DNA from 4 places in the Paenibacillus sp. FSL H3-0333 genome. Region 2 is predicted to be linked to each of the others. Evidence: predicted binding sites of a transcription regulator. Region 2 holds the regulator's gene; each other region holds the start of a gene.
What was found. Region 2 encodes Rex, which represses fermentation and respiration genes when NADH is low (regulators of the CRP and FNR family bind a similar motif). Its sites were predicted from a motif close to TTGTGAAATATTTCACAA; they were not measured.
Positions count from the first base shown of each region.

Region 1: qoxA (cytochrome aa3 quinol oxidase subunit II) is a predicted target of Rex. The motif match lies at 1,186-1,203, and genes of this name have one in related genera.
Region 3: MHH78_RS04835 (formate/nitrite transporter family protein) is a predicted target of Rex. The motif match lies at 2,060-2,077, and genes of this name have one in related genera.
Region 4: MHH78_RS27590 (flavocytochrome c) is a predicted target of Rex. The motif match lies at 2,621-2,638, and genes of this name have one in related genera.

Region 1 covers NZ_JBBODG010000001.1:7,249,772-7,254,000, forward strand. The annotation lists gene MHH78_RS31645 (polysaccharide deacetylase family protein) at 1-970, opposite strand, end outside; gene qoxA (cytochrome aa3 quinol oxidase subunit II) at 1,470-2,486, shown strand; gene qoxB (cytochrome aa3 quinol oxidase subunit I) at 2,531-4,229, shown strand, end outside.
Region 2 covers NZ_JBBODG010000001.1:3,272,041-3,276,269, forward strand. The annotation lists gene dinG (ATP-dependent DNA helicase DinG) at 1-1,850, shown strand, start outside; gene MHH78_RS14360 (redox-sensing transcriptional repressor Rex) at 1,989-2,639, shown strand; gene MHH78_RS14365 (amidohydrolase) at 2,629-3,930, shown strand; gene MHH78_RS14370 (cell wall elongation regulator TseB-like domain-containing protein) at 3,960-4,229, shown strand, end outside.
Region 3 covers NZ_JBBODG010000001.1:1,078,332-1,082,560, reverse strand. The annotation lists gene MHH78_RS04840 (MFS transporter) at 1-657, opposite strand, end outside; gene MHH78_RS04835 (formate/nitrite transporter family protein) at 1,132-1,959, opposite strand; gene MHH78_RS04830 (FAD-dependent oxidoreductase) at 2,196-3,560, opposite strand; gene MHH78_RS04825 (formate--tetrahydrofolate ligase) at 4,067-4,229, opposite strand, start outside.
Region 4 covers NZ_JBBODG010000001.1:6,246,909-6,251,137, forward strand. The annotation lists gene dcuS (DcuS/MalK family sensor histidine kinase) at 1-579, opposite strand, end outside; gene MHH78_RS27585 (FMN-binding protein) at 784-1,143, opposite strand; gene MHH78_RS27590 (flavocytochrome c) at 1,169-2,599, opposite strand; gene MHH78_RS27595 (hypothetical protein) at 2,784-3,242, shown strand; gene MHH78_RS27600 (DUF7660 family protein) at 3,379-3,633, opposite strand; gene MHH78_RS27605 (response regulator) at 3,661-4,229, opposite strand, start outside.

The DNA.
Region 1 (4,229 bases), 4.0 Mb from region 2:
TGTTATAGATTCTGTCGCTGTTCTGTTTGTATTTCCAGTCATAGGAATCCACGTTCCAGTCCCAGAGATGATATCCCTGCGTCAGGACTTTATCGCGGAAGGACTTGGTGAAATACGGCTTGCTTCCATATGGCGTACGAATCAAGGTGGTGCTGGCTCCCGTCAGCTTCTTCAGTGTCGCATTGGCCCCCGACATCTCGGCAAGCGCCGCTGCCGGCGAAGCATAGAACTTCTCCTGGCGGTGGGTCACGCCATGCAGCGCTAAGCCATGGCCTTCTTTCGCAGTCCGCTTCACCTGGGCGGGATGCTGATTCATGTTGTTCCCCAGCATGAAGAAGGTTGCCTGTACGTCATATTTACGGAGGATGTCCAGCAGGTCGCCAGTCGTGGCTGACGGGCCATCGTCGAAGGTCAGGTATACGGTCCGGCCCGGCTTGCCCGGCTCAGTGGGTGTAACCGGAGTCGCTGGATTCGTTGGAGCTACCGGAGCCTCCGGCTTCAGCTCGGCAGCATATTTATCGGTGAAGGCTGCATCGGTAAGCTGCGCCGAGCCGTCCTTCACACGAAGTAAATATTTATCTCCCGCATAGGAAATGCTATACCCGAGGTAACCGCTGAGCTTCAGCGGAGCCATGAGTTTGCCGTCCTGTACGAAAGTGCTCATAGGCACGGCAGTCCCATCCTTCAGCACCGCACCTCCGTCCTTGCTCAGCAGGGTAAGCGAACCTGTCCCGCCGGCTACGTGAATCCCGTCCGTCAGGCCGGTAAGGGTCCATTTCAGCTCATCCGCAAGCGCGCGCAGCGGTACATAATAGGTGCCTTTTACGGATACAGCTTCAACCTTGCTTAATTTATCGTTGACTCCGAGTTTAAGAATAGTGCTATCACCTTTAGCGTTAGCCGGGACCTGCACAAGCCCCATAATTAGGAATAAAGACATGAATAAGAGCAGAATTTTCTTGATGCGCACAGCAGCAGTCTCCAATCTATGTATATTTGTCTATCACTTTATCATATATACTTTCAACGTAATTTGAGAGATTGTAACCGCAAGCTAAGAAATTGTTACTCTTATGCAATGATAAATGAGGGTTCGCCATTATTTTCAGAAAGCACGCAATTCTCGTCGAATGCTGTCACAGCAGGCGTTACACGGTTAAATCAGCGGTTTTTGGCACAGAATAATTGTGACAAATTTAATAACAATATCGGAATTTTGAACAAAAATTGAACAACCTTAAAATTAGCTAAAGTGCGCCACTACAGTGATCTTTATCATACCCTTAGGGAGTTGTAACAATTTGATCACACATATTTAACTTGTTCGCCATTTTTAAGGTCTATTTTATATAATTATACAAAATATGTATTTTGCATTATGGGTAAGTAGTTCTTACTATAGATACAGATCAATGTACTTCCGTTAATGAACGGCGAATGAAAAGTAGTATTGAAGGAAGGAGTTCTATATGAAAAAAAAGGGACCGTTATACGCTCTGTTTCTAAGCCTGATCCTTCTCCTGCCGGGATGCAGCTCAATCGCTGTTCTGAACCCGAAGGGGCCGTCTGCCAGAACGTTATCTGACACCATTATCCTCTCAATTATTGTAATGCTTGGTGTTCTGGCAGTTGTCTACATCCTATACATCTTTGTATTGGTGAAATACCGTGCGAAGAAGAGTAATGAGGGTTACATTCCAAAGCACGAGGAAGGCAATGTAGTCCTTGAGGCGATCTGGATTATTATCCCGATCATTATCGTAGCCTTCCTGTCTGTTGTAACCGTCAAGACGACAAACGAAGTGGAGAATGTGGCTGCGGATTATAAAGATCAGACTCCGCTGGTCATCTATGCGTCCTCCTCCAACTGGAAATGGCATTTCAGTTATCCGGAAGAAGGCATTGAAACAGTTAACTACGTGAATATGCCGGTACACCGTGCAGTTGAATTCAGAATGTACTCATTCGGCACCATTACCAGTCTTTGGATTCCACAGCTTGCCGGTCAAAAGTACGCGATGAGCGACATGCTGACAACGCTTCACCTCTCCGCTGATACGGAAGGCTCTTATATCGGAAAGAATGCTAACTTCAGCGGTAAAGGCTTCGCCCACATGGAATTCGAAGCACTTGTTCTGAGTAACAAAGGTTACGAGGACTGGGTGAAGGAAGTGAAGGAAACTGCACCTAAGCTGACTGAGGAAGAATTCAAAGGCCTGCTGGCCACGGATTACCTCGGACGCAAAACGTATTCCTCCACCCATCTGGAGTTCAGCCCTCCTCCGGGAAATCACGGAGATCATATGAGCGGCGGCGGCAAGGAGATGGATATGGACAACGGCAATCCGGAGCATCAGGATAACAAGGACATTCATCCGTCTCCCGAGCCGTCCAGCGGAACGGAATTCGACAGCAAGCCTGATCCGGAAGTCGATCAGCCGCTGCCAAGCTCCCCTGTGGATGAAAGCACACATGAAGGACACTAGCTCTCTGAAGAGCTTAATGCAACACACTGAAAGGAGCTACCCTAATGGATTTGGACAAATTTAAGGTTCACGGCGAACCCTTGATATACGGGGCCATGATCAGTATTGCACTGGCAACCATCGGGATTCTCGTAGGGCTTACCTATTTCAAGAAATGGGGCTATCTGTGGCGCGAATGGCTGACCACGGTTGACCACAAAAAAATCGGGATCATGTACATCCTCGCGGCGCTGCTGATGCTGTTCCGCGGCGGTGTAGATGCAATGATGATGCGTCTGCAGACGGCTGCGCCGGAAATGAAATTCCTCGATGCGCAGCATTACAATGAGGTCTTCACCACCCATGGTCTGATCATGATTCTCTTCATGGCCATGCCTTTTATCATCGGTCTGATGAACGTAATCATTCCGCTGCAGATCGGCGCACGGGACGTTGCCTTCCCGCGGCTGAACGCCGTCAGCTTCTGGCTCTTCTTCATGGGCGCCATGCTGCTGAACATTTCCTTCGTCATCGGCGGCTCGCCGGATGCGGGCTGGTCAGCCTACTTCCCGCTGGCGAGTCTTGAATTCAGCCCGACCGTAGGGAACAACTACTACTCTCTGGCCTTGCAGATTTCCGGTATCGGTACGCTGATCACCGGGGTTAACTTTATCGTAACGATTCTTAAGATGCGCGCACCAGGCATGACGCTGATGAAGATGCCGATGTTCACCTGGTCCGTACTCATCACCAACGTTATCATTGTCTTCGCCTTCCCGGTTCTGACCGTAGCGCTGGCGATGATGATGTTCGACCGCCTCTTCGGCTCCCAGTTCTTCACGATGGCCAACGGCGGGATGGATATGCTCTGGGCCAACCTGTTCTGGGTCTGGGGACATCCGGAGGTCTATATCGTTATCCTTCCGGCCTTCGGTATTTATAGTGAGATTATCGCCACCTTCTCGAAGAAGAACCTGTACGGCTATACCTCCATGGTATTCAGCATGCTGATCATCTCGCTCCTGTCCTTCCTTGTATGGGCGCACCATTTCTATACAATGGGTCAAGGTGCCATGGTCAACAGCTTCTTCTCAATCACAACGATGGCCATAGCAGTACCTACCGGGGTCAAAATATTCAACTGGCTATTCACCCTGCGAAAGGGCAGGATTACCTTCACGACCCCGATGCTGTACACACTGGCCTTTATCCCGATCTTTACGATCGGCGGGGTAACGGGCGTCATGCTGGCAATGGCCAGCGCCGATTACCAGTATCACAACACGATGTTCCTGGTAGCGCATTTCCACTACGTGCTGATTCCGGGTGCCGTGTTCGCCGTCATCGCCGGCTTCCACTATTGGTTCCCTAAAGTGTTCGGCTTCCGCCTGAACGAACGGCTGGGCAAGCATGCCTTCTGGTGGATCATCATTTCCTTTAACGTAACCTTCTTCCCAATGTTCTTCCTGGGACTGATGGGAATGACACGCCGTCTGTATACTTACTCTAAGGAATCAGGCTTTGGTCCGCTCAATATGCTGAGCTTCGTCGGGGCCGTCGGACTCGCGATCGGCTTCGTGATCCTGGTCTACAATATTTACTGGAGTACCCGCTACATGCCGAGAGATACAACCAACGATCCTTGGGATGGCCGGACGCTCGAATGGGCGACACACAGCCCGATCCCGCTCTACAACTTTGCGATTGTGCCTAAGGTTGAGACGCGCGATGCTCTATGGTCTGCGAAGCACGAGAATATTCCAT
Region 2 (4,229 bases):
TGCCGTTCCCGTTCAAGGCCTCCATCTTTAAGGGAAGAGGGCACTATTTGTGTCTGCGCAAGTTCGAACATAGAATGAACAAAAAGGACTTTACGAGTCCAAGGGAAGAAGCGCTCACCGCTGCGCAAATGCTCGTCTGGCTGACCCAGACGACGACCGGCGATGATGAGGAGCTTAACTTAAGCGGACGGGGCGGCGATTTCTGGGAGACTGTTTCCAGTGATACCGACTCCTGCCTGGGACGCGCCTGTCCCTGGTTCCGCAAATGCTATTACCACCGGGCCAAGCATGAAGCCGGGATCTCCGATGTGGTGGTCACCAATCACTCCAAGCTGTTCGCAGATGTCAAAGCCGGGCATCAGCTTCTTCCGGCGTACGACCATCTTGTTATTGATGAAGCCCATCATCTGGAGGATATTGCCGGCAAGCATCTTGGCATGCAGATGAAATATTTCACATTCGCCCATACCCTCACCCGTCTCTATAAAGATAGCCGTAGCGGGCAGCTGCCTGCCCTCCGCCAGAGTCTGCAGTCTTCAGGCAGTGAGCAGGCCTCCGAATGGAGCGGCGTGATCGACCGGATCTATCCAGATCTGCTGACGGTGAAGGAGTCCTGGGATGCGCTTAGTGACAGGCTCTTCAGCCTGCTGCCCGAGCGCAGCGATGCCGGAGCCGGTGAAGCAGGCCAGCTGGTGGCACGCCTGCAGCCGGGCAAGAAGCCGAAGGATTGGGAGGAGCTGGCTGCCCTTGAGAATACACTGAACCTCAGTCTGAGCGATATCATCCGCAAGGGCGACAAAATGCTCAATGAGATGCGTGACACGGACAGCCAGTCCTCCTCAGACAGTCTTGTGACTGATATCGGCGGGTTATTCAAGGATCTGGCATCCATTAGAGAGCAGATCCGCTTCTTCATGAGTCTGAACGATGAGAATATCGTGTATTGGCTGGAGGGAAGCGGCAATTATAAGGGCAAGTCGCTGCAAATGTATGCTGTTCCCGTAGATGTCAGCACCCAGCTCAGGGAGCTGTTCTTCGATAAGAAGAAGAGCATTATCCTGACCTCGGCCACCTTATCCGTGGATAAATCCTTCCAGTTCATGATCGATAACCTGGGTCTTGGCGAGGCTGCCGAGCAGAGGCGTCTGATGACTGCACTGCTTCCATCGCCATTCAAGTATCGTGAGCAGGCTCTCCTGGTCATTCCCCGGGACTTCCCTAGCGTCAAGGGAAGTATAGGTGATGCCCGCTTTGTGGACACCCTCGTGCACTCCCTTGCCGAGACAGCTGTAACAACACGGGGGCGGATGCTGGTGCTGTTCACCTCCTACAAGATGCTGCGCCAGGTGTATGAACCGCTGAAGGAGGCGCTTGCCTCACAGGATATCGCGGTGCTGGGACAAGGCGTGGAAGGCGGCAGCCGGAGCAAGCTGATCCGCCGCTTCCAGGATAGCCCGGCTTCGGTCTTGCTGGGTACCAGCAGCTTCTGGGAAGGGGTGGATATCCCGGGAGAAGCATTGACCTGCCTGGCGATTGTCAGACTGCCGTTCCAGCCGCCGAATCACCCGCTGGCAGAAGCGAAGTCGGAGCTGCTTCAGGCACAGAAGAAGAATCCGTTCATGAAGCTGTCCGTGCCGCAGGCCGTCATCCGCTTCAAGCAGGGCTTCGGGCGGCTGGTCCGCACGGCGCAGGACCGGGGCATCGTAATTGTGTACGATACCAGAGTCATTGAATCGCATTACGGAAAGTACTTCCTGTACTCGCTCCCCGGTCCCAAGATGGAGCATATGCTCACCGAGCAGATGGTCCCGAGAATTGCCGAATGGCTGGATGACGGCGGGGTTTCCTAATTCATCTGCTATTGCTATTATTAATAAGTCATGATTAACCTGAAGATCCGTTCCCGCCTGCCCTGCCACTCCGGCAGGCGGCGGGGCACGGTTGCTATAATTGTACGGGTCTAACACAACTTTTAAGGAGGAGAATACATGAAATCGGATAAAATATCGGAGGCCGTCGTGCGCAGGCTACCAGTGTACCTGCGTTTCCTGAACGATCTCCAAAAACGTGAAATCTCCACAGTCTCTTCCCAGGAGCTGGGCCAGAAGCTTGATCTGAATCCCGCCCAGATCCGTAAGGATTTGGCTTATTTCGGTGATTTTGGCAGAAAAGGCATCGGCTATGATGTATCTTATCTGATTGAGAAGATCCGCCATATCCTGAAGCTTGACCAGCAAATTAATGTTGCACTGGTTGGAGCCGGTAATCTCGGTCATGCCTTGTCAAACTACAACGCTTACTTAAAGGATACGATGAAGATTACTGCCATCTTCGATGCCTACCCGCCGAAGGTGGGCCAGCAAATCAACTCGCTGGTTGTGCAGCCGATGGAGGAGCTAAGCAGTACAATCCGTTCGCAGGGCATCCGGATCGGGATTATTACCGTGCCCGACAGCGAAGCCCAGAACGTAGCTGATATTCTTGTCGATTCCGGTATCGAGGCGATTCTGAACTTCGCACCGGTTATTCTCAAGACGCCTGCCAATATCCGGATTCATGCCGCAGATTTCACCACAGATCTGCAGAGCTTGGCCTATTATTTGCATGATGGAAAGGATGAGGCTGAAGATGAGCAGTAAGATCACGATAATCAAGAATGGGCACTTCCTGGTTCCGGGCAGTGACAAGCCGGTTCTGAGCGGGTACATGACCCTGGAGAATGATTTGATTACTTACATAGGTGAAGCTGAGCCAGTAGTGGAGGATGGCGCACAGGTCGTAGACGGCAGCCGTCTGCTGTTCATGCCTGGTCTGGTCAATACCCATGGTCATACTGCAATGTCACTGCTGCGCGGATACGGCGACGATATGGTGCTTCAGTCTTGGCTGCAGGAGAAGATGTGGCCGATGGAAGAGAAATTCACTGGTGATGATGTATATTGGGGAACCTCGTTGTCCGTGCTGGAGATGCTGAAGGGCGGCACAACCACCTTCCTCGATATGTATGATCATATGGACCGGGTAGCGGAAGTGACCGAGCAGTCCGGTATTCGTGCGGTGTTGATGCGCGGCGTAATTGGGCTGTGCCCGGAAGAGGTACAGCAAGCGAAGCTCGCTGAGGCGATTGCTTTTGCCCGTAACTGGCACGGCAAGGCTGACGGCAGAATTACGACCATGCTCTCACCGCACGCCCCGTACACCTGTCCTCCAGAGTTTTTCATGAAGTTTGTGCAGGCTGCCCATGATCTGGACCTGCCAATGCACACCCATATGTCCGAGACGCGCCATGAAGTGGAACAGAACGTGGCCGACTACGGCCTGCGTCCGGTCGCACATCTGGAGAAGCTCGGAATGTTCACCCGTCCTTCGCTCATTGCCCACGGGGTTCATCTGAACGATGAAGAGATCGGGATTCTGGCCCGCCATAACGTTGGCGTGTCGCATAACCCCGGCAGTAACCTGAAGCTGGCCAGCGGGGTTGCTCGTGTTCCTGAACTGCTGAGAGCCGGGATTAAGGTCTCCCTGGGTACAGACGGCGCGGCAAGCAACAACAATCTGGATATGTTCGAAGAGATGAGGCTGGCGGCTCTGATCCACAAGGGCGTAAGCGGTGATCCTACAGCGGTACCGGCTCCTGAGGCGCTTCTGATGGCTACGGAGTACGGGGCGCAGTCTATTTTCCTAAGCGGGGTAGGCCGGCTTGCAGCAGGAATGAAGGCCGACTTCATCGCACTTGATATTGACCAGCCTCATCTGCTGCCGCATACCGATCTGCTCTCCCATGCCGTATATTCGGCAAGTGCCAAGGATGTAGAGCATGTATGGGTGAACGGCCAGCAGGTTGTGAAGCATGGACAATGCCTGACACTTGATGAAGAAGCCATCCGCCGCAAAGCACAGGAGACGTTCGAGAGCCTGCTTAAACGGTAATTCAGGGGAACGGGAAAGGAAGCAGCGTGGTGAAGAAGAAGAGGGGAAAATGGATCTGGCTGGGGATTACCGTGGTGCTGCTCCTTCTGTTCGGACTAAGCCAGTTCTATGCCTACATTATGAAGGACCAGTGGAACGAGCGGAGTGAGGCCAAGGAGCTGGCCCGGGCGCGTGCCGGACTAACAGAGGTAACCAAGGCCCAGAAATCTGTATGGAATGAGAATGAGATCTACTGGGTGCTGACCGGTAAAAATGAAGCAGGGACCGATTTGATGGTGTGGGTCCGTTTCACCTTGGAG
Region 3 (4,229 bases), 2.2 Mb from region 2:
CGCCATGAACAGATAGATCCGTATATGGCCGAGGAGTCTCCAGCCCGATAATTCATGCTGCGGTTGCTTTTTCGATACTGTGCTGTGAGCCGGAGCCGTCCCTACCTTGCGCAGATAGACGAAGAAGAATCCGGCAAATACGGCCGAGGTCACCCCGTTAAGCACAAAGCTCAGCATATAATTGCCCAGGAAGCCGCTCAGCGCGGTTCCCAGGGCTACCCCTATATTATTGGCAACATAGATGATATTGAACAGCTCTGCGCGCTGCTCCGCGAACCGGAAACCGATAAACGCCTGGATCGCCGGGAGGGAGAGGGAGTTAAACAATCCCATCATACCCATCACGATAATGAATACGCTCCAGCTTCCGCTCGCCCACGGGAGCGCAAACAGCGTCAGGGCGTTCATGGCCAGAGCGCCGACAATCAGACGGTTGACCCCTACCTTATGGTACAACGAACCGCCCAGCAGCTGTCCGGCAATTCCGCCAAGTGACTGCACCAGCAGAACAATTCCCGCGTCCTTCATGCTGCGTCCCAGTTCATCGAATACATACATTGTAACCAGCGGCCACATCAGCGCACTGCCGGTAGCATTAATAAGACTGGCAATCAAAAATACTTTAATTTCCTTCGGATAGGCCTGCATGAATCTCATATCTTGTCTGTCATCCCCTGTAACATAGCTGTCATTAATTCATCCAGTATCATCCCAAAACAGGGGGCGGGGCAAGCATACGCGTTAATGCTGTATCGCGGGAAACCAGGGAATTATCCTATTGAAAATCAATCCTGTCTTCACCGCCGCCAGCGATATTAATATTCTATAACCCGCTCTTTCACACGTAAAGAAAAATACCTCGCCCGCACTGATTCGTTCCCCGGAAGCCGGGGTAATGATCCATATGAAACACTCCCTATTTTATTCACCGTGAGATCCGATTTCGTTCCCCCGAATCGGATTGCACGGTGAATTTTGTTTTGTCCCGAGGATGATCCTGCTGTACCCGATACAAAAACACTCCCTGTCTCTACGAATCCCTTGATGCAGGGTGCCGAGAAGCAGGAAGTGCTTAGGCCAAGCTATGTTACAGACCAGCGATGTGATTCACACCGGGTCAAAATCTGTAGATTAAGCGTGTTTCTTCAATCCAGCAGCAGGTACGCCTGCGGCTGGGCTCACAGCACCCGGCTCCTTGCGCAGATAAGCCATCCAGTACGCCGCAGCCACGAAGATTGCGCCGCCCGTCAGATTGCCCAGCCAGACCGGAACGAAGTTGGCCACATACTGGCCCCAGGTGAAATGTCCTTCGAAGATCGCAGCAGGGATAAGGAACATGTTAGCTACAACGTGCTGGAAGCCGATGGCTACAAACGCCATGGTCGGGAACCAGATACCGAGGATTTTGCCGCTGAAATTGTCTGCCCCGTACGACAGCCATACCGCCAGCGCTACGAGCCAGTTACAGCCGATCCCGGAGATAAAAGCCTGCAGGAACGTAGCATCGATCTTATGCTCCGCCATACTTACCAGCTTCTCCAGATACACGCCATCTGATGTAAGACCAACGATGTGACCGAAGAAATAAGCGACGAATAAGGCACCCGCCAGGTTGCTGAGTGTGATCAGCACCAGGTTCTTAATGACTTCCCAGAAGGAAATCTTCTTCGCAATAAAAGCCAGCGGCACAGCCATCATATTGCCTGTCAGCAGTTCTCCTCCGGCAAGCAGCACCAAGATCAGTCCTACCGGGAACACCGCAGCCCCGATGAAGTTGGCAATGGACCCCCACTCGGCAGGCGCACCGGCAATGACACGAATATCCAGCAAAAATCCGAGCGCGATAAACGCTCCTCCCAAGAAACCAAGAATGAGTACAGTGCTGAGCGGATTATGCGCCTTCTTGACTCCGTTCTCTACCGTGACTTCAGCGATTCCCTGCGGTTTGTTATAAGCCATGATTCCTATCCCCTTCTAATTACTTAAAATTTGTTCCTTTATGCCATTGTAACGTGATCACAATCACATTTACGTGATAAAAGTCACTATCATAAAAACCACGTGAAAGTTTTCACTGACATGTCAAATTTACCATAAAAGCTGGCTGTACGGAAAATTTTTTCATTCCCGCTGCCATTGCATCGAGAGTTCACAAAAAAAGAGCCCTAAGCGGGCTCCGGCAAAATATTCAGCTCTTATACGTGTACAGGTTCTTTGACGGCAGCTAGCTTAGGCAGAGCCTGAAGGCCTGCGGTGTTCAGGAAGTTCCAAGGCTTGTTGTATTGCGGCTGGAAGAAGAAGTCGATGAAGGCCAGCTGGTCCACGGTCATCTTATTCTGGATGCAGACCGATACGGTATTGATCGACTGCGTCAGATCCATCTTGGACATAATCTGCGCGCCCAGAATGCGGCGGGTGGCACGGTCAAAGACCACTTTTACCTGAACCTGCTCGAAGGTCGGCATGAACTCCGGACGGTAGTTGTCGATCAGCATCACGCTCTCCGTATCCATTCCCTCGGCTGCAGCAGCCTCTTCAGTCAGTCCGGTTCCGGCAATATTGTCCTCGTAGATCTTGATGCCCGATGTTCCTTGTGTACCCATGTAAGGGATCGTGTTCGAGACCAGATTGCGGGCAACCAGCGTTCCCATACGCACAGCGTTGGTGGCCAGCGGGATGTATGCATGTTTACCCGTTGGATTGTAATGAATCGCGCAGCTGTCACCGGCAGCATAGACATCCGGCAGGCTGGTCTGCATATAATCGTTAACCATAATCGCGCCGTTCGGCAGCATATCCACTTGACCCTTCAGCAGCTCTGTATTCGGACGGAAGCCAATGCAGAGAATCACCAGATCCGTCTCATGCTCACCCTTGCTCGTAATCACCTTGGTCACTCTGCCGTTCTCACCAGCGAAGGAGGCGACCTTCTCGCCCAGCGCCAGCTTAATGCCGTGATCCTCAAGCGACTGCTGGATCGGTGCGGTGAACTCTTCATCGAGATATTTGCTCAGGATGCGGTCTTCCCCATCAATCAGCGTAACTTCCTTGCCATTCATCTGAAAAGCTTCCACCAGCTCGACCCCGATATATCCGGCACCGACCACAGTAATTCTTTTCACCTTCTGCGCTTCTTCGATAATGGTGTTGGAGTGATTGTAGTTCTTCGAGAGCAGGATGCCCTCCATCTCTATTCCTTCGAGCTTAGGCACAATCGGCCATGAACCTGTTGTCATAATTAGTTTGTCATAAGTATCTTCCATTTCCTCGCCGGTGACGAGGTTGCGGGCCTTCAGGGTCCGGCGGGCGGTGTCAATGTTGATTACCTCATGACGCATCTTCGTCAGCACACCCAGGGCGGCAAGCTGTTCCGGGGAGGAATAGAATAGTCCCTGCGGGTCCTTGACCACACCGCCAACGTATAAGGCTATGCCGCAAGACAGGAATGAGATATTATCGTTGCGCTCGTACACCGTAATCTGTGCATCCGGGTATAACTGTGCGGTATTTACAATGGCGGCCGTTCCGGCGTGGGTACATCCAATAACTGCTACTTTCATGATTTCTTCCTCCTCCAAGTTGAAAAGCTTATTTAGTAGGGCTTGTGATTGCGTCTGTAAAAAAGTGCTGTACTGACTGCGTTTATACAACTTTACATTTGTGATTGTTTTCACTTTATACACTGATTATATTGTGATATTTATCACATTGCAAGGGTTATTGTGATTTTTCTCACATTGTTCACAATTTCAAATTTTAATAACTTTGGAGTTTCACCGCATCATCCACTCCATTTGTACCGCCGCTGCACTCTTCAACCTTGGCTTAGTTTCCCCCGGAGGAGGGGCATTATGTCTGCCAGGAGCAGGAAACAGCAGGAGGAAATTTGGCCTACGCGGCGCGCCCGGTCCAATTGTGATCGTTCTGTTTTTAGGCGCGCTGCTCATTTTCATGCTGGGGTTGTGCCTTGAAAGACATGTTTGTTTTGGCATACAAAAAAGCCTCACCCTCCGCAGCATATCTGCGGTAAAGTGAGGCCAAACTACAACTGTTAGCTGATGCTGTCTTATTCCAGACCCGAGATTACGCCATCCTCGTCCACCAACAGGCTTTCTGCCGCAGGCTTGGCGGGGAGACCCGGCATCGTGACCATGTTGCCGGTGATCACTACAGCGAATCCCGCCCCGAGGGACAGAGTGATGTCCCGAATGCCCATGGTGAAGCCTTCC
Region 4 (4,229 bases), 3.0 Mb from region 2:
TGCGAGGATGAATGCTCCTCCCGCTCCAAGCAAGGCTCCCGAGACCAGAATCGCAATAATCGTCCACTCATTCATCAGGACCAGCCGCTCGACCCGCTCCAGGGACAGACCGGCAATGACCACTCCCACCTGATGCCCCCGGTTGTTATAGACCGGCACGAAGCCGCGCAGAGATCTGCCGAGCGGCCCGGCCCCTTCGGAGATGCTCTCCCCTCCGCGCAGCGATATCTCCTGACCGCCTCCCGCAAAGGGCAGTCCGACCAGCGAGGCATCCGGATGGGAATAGCGGATTCCCTTCATATCTGTCACGACCACGAACATAATATCATTACGGCGGGCGATTCTTGAGGTGTAGTCCTGAATCTCCTTGCTGTTGCCTTCACTGAGTCCCTCCGAGACCAGCGGAATCAGGGCGATAGTACGGGCAATCGTAATCGCCTTATCCTCCAGTGCCTGCCGGGTCTGCGGAATAATCTGATTGCGGAAAATAAAATATAAAATCAGCAATACCAGCAGGACAACGGCAGACACCATGACGGCAATCATTGTGCGCAGACTGTAGCTTTTTTTCCTGGCCACTGGTGCGAAGACCTCCCTTCATGTCCCATATTCCTATACCATTCGAACTATATTAGTTGAACCTGAATTTGTAAAGCTACTCCCGGGGATGGCTTCCTGGGGATGGAACTATGCAGCAAGCCCAGCCGTGCTGCCGGAGACAGGAGGGCTGGGCTTGCTCAGGTGATATGACCACAACTCTTTTATAAGCAATTGAATGATGACTTACTGCTTCTTGGCCTGTTCCAGCGCCTGGGTCACCGCTTCAATAATCCCGCCGCTGGAGCCGGAAGCACCGGAGAGGGCATCTACGCCTTCTGTGGTTTGCTTTTCAATAATTTCAGGAATCGTATTCTCCACGGCCGCATCGATCATCGCCTGCGTCTCCTTATGCTCCTCTACGGTAATAGCGTCGATCTTCTCATCCTTGATCTCTACCGCTACTTTAATATCACTCTTGACCCCTTTGCCCGTACCATCATATGTCCCGTCCACATACTTGCCGGAAGATGAAGAGCAGCCCGCCGTTAATACTGTTGCAGCCGCGAGGGCAGAGAACAGCAAGGTTTTTGTCCACTTGTGCATGAGTAATTCCTCCTTCTGAAAGTTCCTATTTCTTAAGTGCCTTCACAGCTTCATCCGCTGCAATCCGCCCGAAGGTAGTGATGTCTGCCAGTGCATTACCGCCCAGACGGTTCGCGCCGTGTACTCCGCCGGTTACTTCGCCCGCAGCATACAGCCCGGCAATGACCTGATCCTTGGTATCCAGTACCTGAGCCTGAGTGTTAATCGCTACTCCGCCCATGGTATGGTGGATTCCCGGTGTTACCTGAATTGCATAATATTTACCCTTTTCAAAAGACAGCTCAAGATCCGGCCGTTCAAACTCTGTATCCTTACCGGAAGCAACGAAGCCATTATACGTTTTCAGTGTATCCGCAAGTGCTTTGCCATCTACACCAATCTGTGCCGCCAATTCTTCAGGTGTTGCCGCTTCTTTGACTAGATCCATTCCAAAATAAACCTCAGTTGCCTTCAGGTTCGCACGCAGCTCATCATTGAAGATCAGATAAGCTACTTTGCCGGATTGGGCTAGAATATTCTGGGACACGACATCGCGGGTCAGCAGTTCATTCGTGAATCGCTTGCCTTCGCTATTGACCAGAATCGCACCGTCTCCGCGTACCCCTTCTGTGATCAGCACGCCTTGATTCGGAATGGTGGTCGGATGAATCTGAATCTCCTTCATGTCTACCAGCTTGGCACCGATCTTCTCTGCCATCGTTGTACCATCGCCGGTTGCGCCCGGATGGTTAGTGGTGGAGAACCCTTCCAGCTTCGGCTGGTACCCCTTGATCATGTCCATATTAGCTCCAAAACCGCCGGCCGCCAGAATAACGGAATTCGCACTGATCGTGTACTGCTTGCCATCCTTATCCGTCACCTTCACTCCGGTAACCACGCCGTCCTTATTCTTGACGATCTCATCGGCAGTCGTCCGCAGGCGCACATCAATTTTGTACTCCTCCAGCTTCTTCTTCAGCGCGACTACGATGAAATTCCCTGCTGCTTCTCCGCCTGCCGGACGGTGAATCCGGTTCACGCTTGCCCCGCCTGCGCGTCCCACCTCAGACAACTCGGCTCCATTCTCCTTCAGCCACTCCACCGAAGCCGCCGCGCCGTTCGTAAGCGTTCTGACCAGATCCGGGTTATTGAGATTCTTGCCGCCCTTCATGGTATCTTCGAAATGCAGCTCCGGACTGTCTTTGATACCAGCCGCTGCCTGATAAGGTGTTCCTGCCGCATTCAATCCGCCTTCCGCACGGACGGTGTTTCCTCCAAGCATAGGCATTTTTTCGACTAGTATCACCTTGGCTCCCTGATTATGCGCTTCAATGGCAGCAGTCATTCCCGCGCCGCCGCCGCCGATAATTACGATGTCCGTAGACTCCCCTTTGGTGCTGTTACATGCAGGCAATACCACCAGACTTGCCAGCAGCAGCCCCTTGCCCAGCAGACTTCCCCATCTCTTTCTGTTCATTCTGTTCTCCTCCAATTGTCATTGTGCATATTTTCACAATCATCATAACCTGAAGGAGCCCTGACAAGAATATTTAGTAATTAAAGAAATGATAAAGTAAATAAAGGTAGTGAATTTGCTTGAATGTGTTTATAGATTTATAATTGGAGCTTATACAACCGTATCACTAGGAGGAACAGAAACTATGGAAAAAAGCGAAAAATATTGGCTGGCCGGTGCTGTTCTGGCAGCAGCCGGTGTCTCCCTGATGAGCTACACCGCGAGCCGCTATACTTCATTCAAAAGAGTAGTTACCCGAACCGTCCGTCTGGAAGATATCGCCGCTCTGGAAATTACCCGCCTGTCTTCTGTTCCCGGTGAACAGAAGGACGTTGTGCTTACTGAGCCGGAAGCGATTAAGCAGATCTACGATGATTTCTCCGGCGTCCGCCTGATGAAATCCGCCCGCAATGTGAGCACAGACAACAAGTACAGCTATTACATTACCATTGTCCAGGCAGACCGGAAGCAGCGGTTCGACATTATTTTGAAGGGCAAGCATCACATGATTATCTATGACAATGACATGAACAACCCGCACCTGGTAGCCTACAAAATCATTAACGAGTTCAGTCCGCTGGCTCTGCAGCAGGCCTTCGATTGATTCTGCGCACGCTTATGTATGGCATAGCTTAATAACCTTCACAGCTACTGTGACGGCTATATGGAGTCATGGAACGCCTGGGGCAGCCTTGGGACAACCGTGACTCCGTTTTAATTGTGCGGCTAGCTCCTTCCGCTCATTCGTATATTTTTCCGGCATACAGTATGCCTGCGATGAAGCTCCAGTCGATATTCTGCGGCGCGGGCCGCTTCAGATTCTCATAATATCCATCCATATCCTCTACCCAGGACTGAACTCCTTCCAGATACAGCTCCACACTGCCATTCTCCCATTCGCCCGGATTCGCGCTGTAATCCTTAGCCAGCAGGCCAAGGAATGCTGTGAAGTCCTCCCTGCTTCTAACCTTCTTCAGTGCTTCATGCAATTCCATGCTCCAGCTCCTTCCGCCCTTAGCTGCTTATAGATATTTACGGATAAGCTCATACCCTTCAGGTCTCACCTTATACATATACACCGGCCTGCCTACCGCCCCGTAGCTAAGCTCCATTTCCAGAATACCTGCCTCCGTCAGAAAAGCCAGATATTTGCGGACCGAGATCCGCGAGATGGGCGCATGGCTGCTGATATCCTCCGTAGAGAACACCGGGCTCTCCAGCCGGTTAATCGTGCTCCAGATGCTGTCCAGTGTGCCTTCGGCAAGCCCTTTGGGTAGCGGCAGGGCAGCGTACTTCTCCTCTTCCGTCCCGAGCGAATGCCGCAGCAGCTTATCCAGCTGCTCCTGGCTGAGATGCTCCTTGTGCATCAGCTTATAATCTTCACGATACGCCGACAGTGCCGCCTGAAACCGGGCAAACTCGAACGGCTTGATCAAATAATCCACGGCCCCGTTCTGCAGCGCCTTGCGGATGCTGGCATTGTCACTGGCGGCGGAGATCACTATGATATCCACCTTGCTCCCCTGCTCCCGCAGAGCAGAGAGCAGCTGCAGCCCGCTGACACGCGGCATATAAATATCCAGCAGCACCA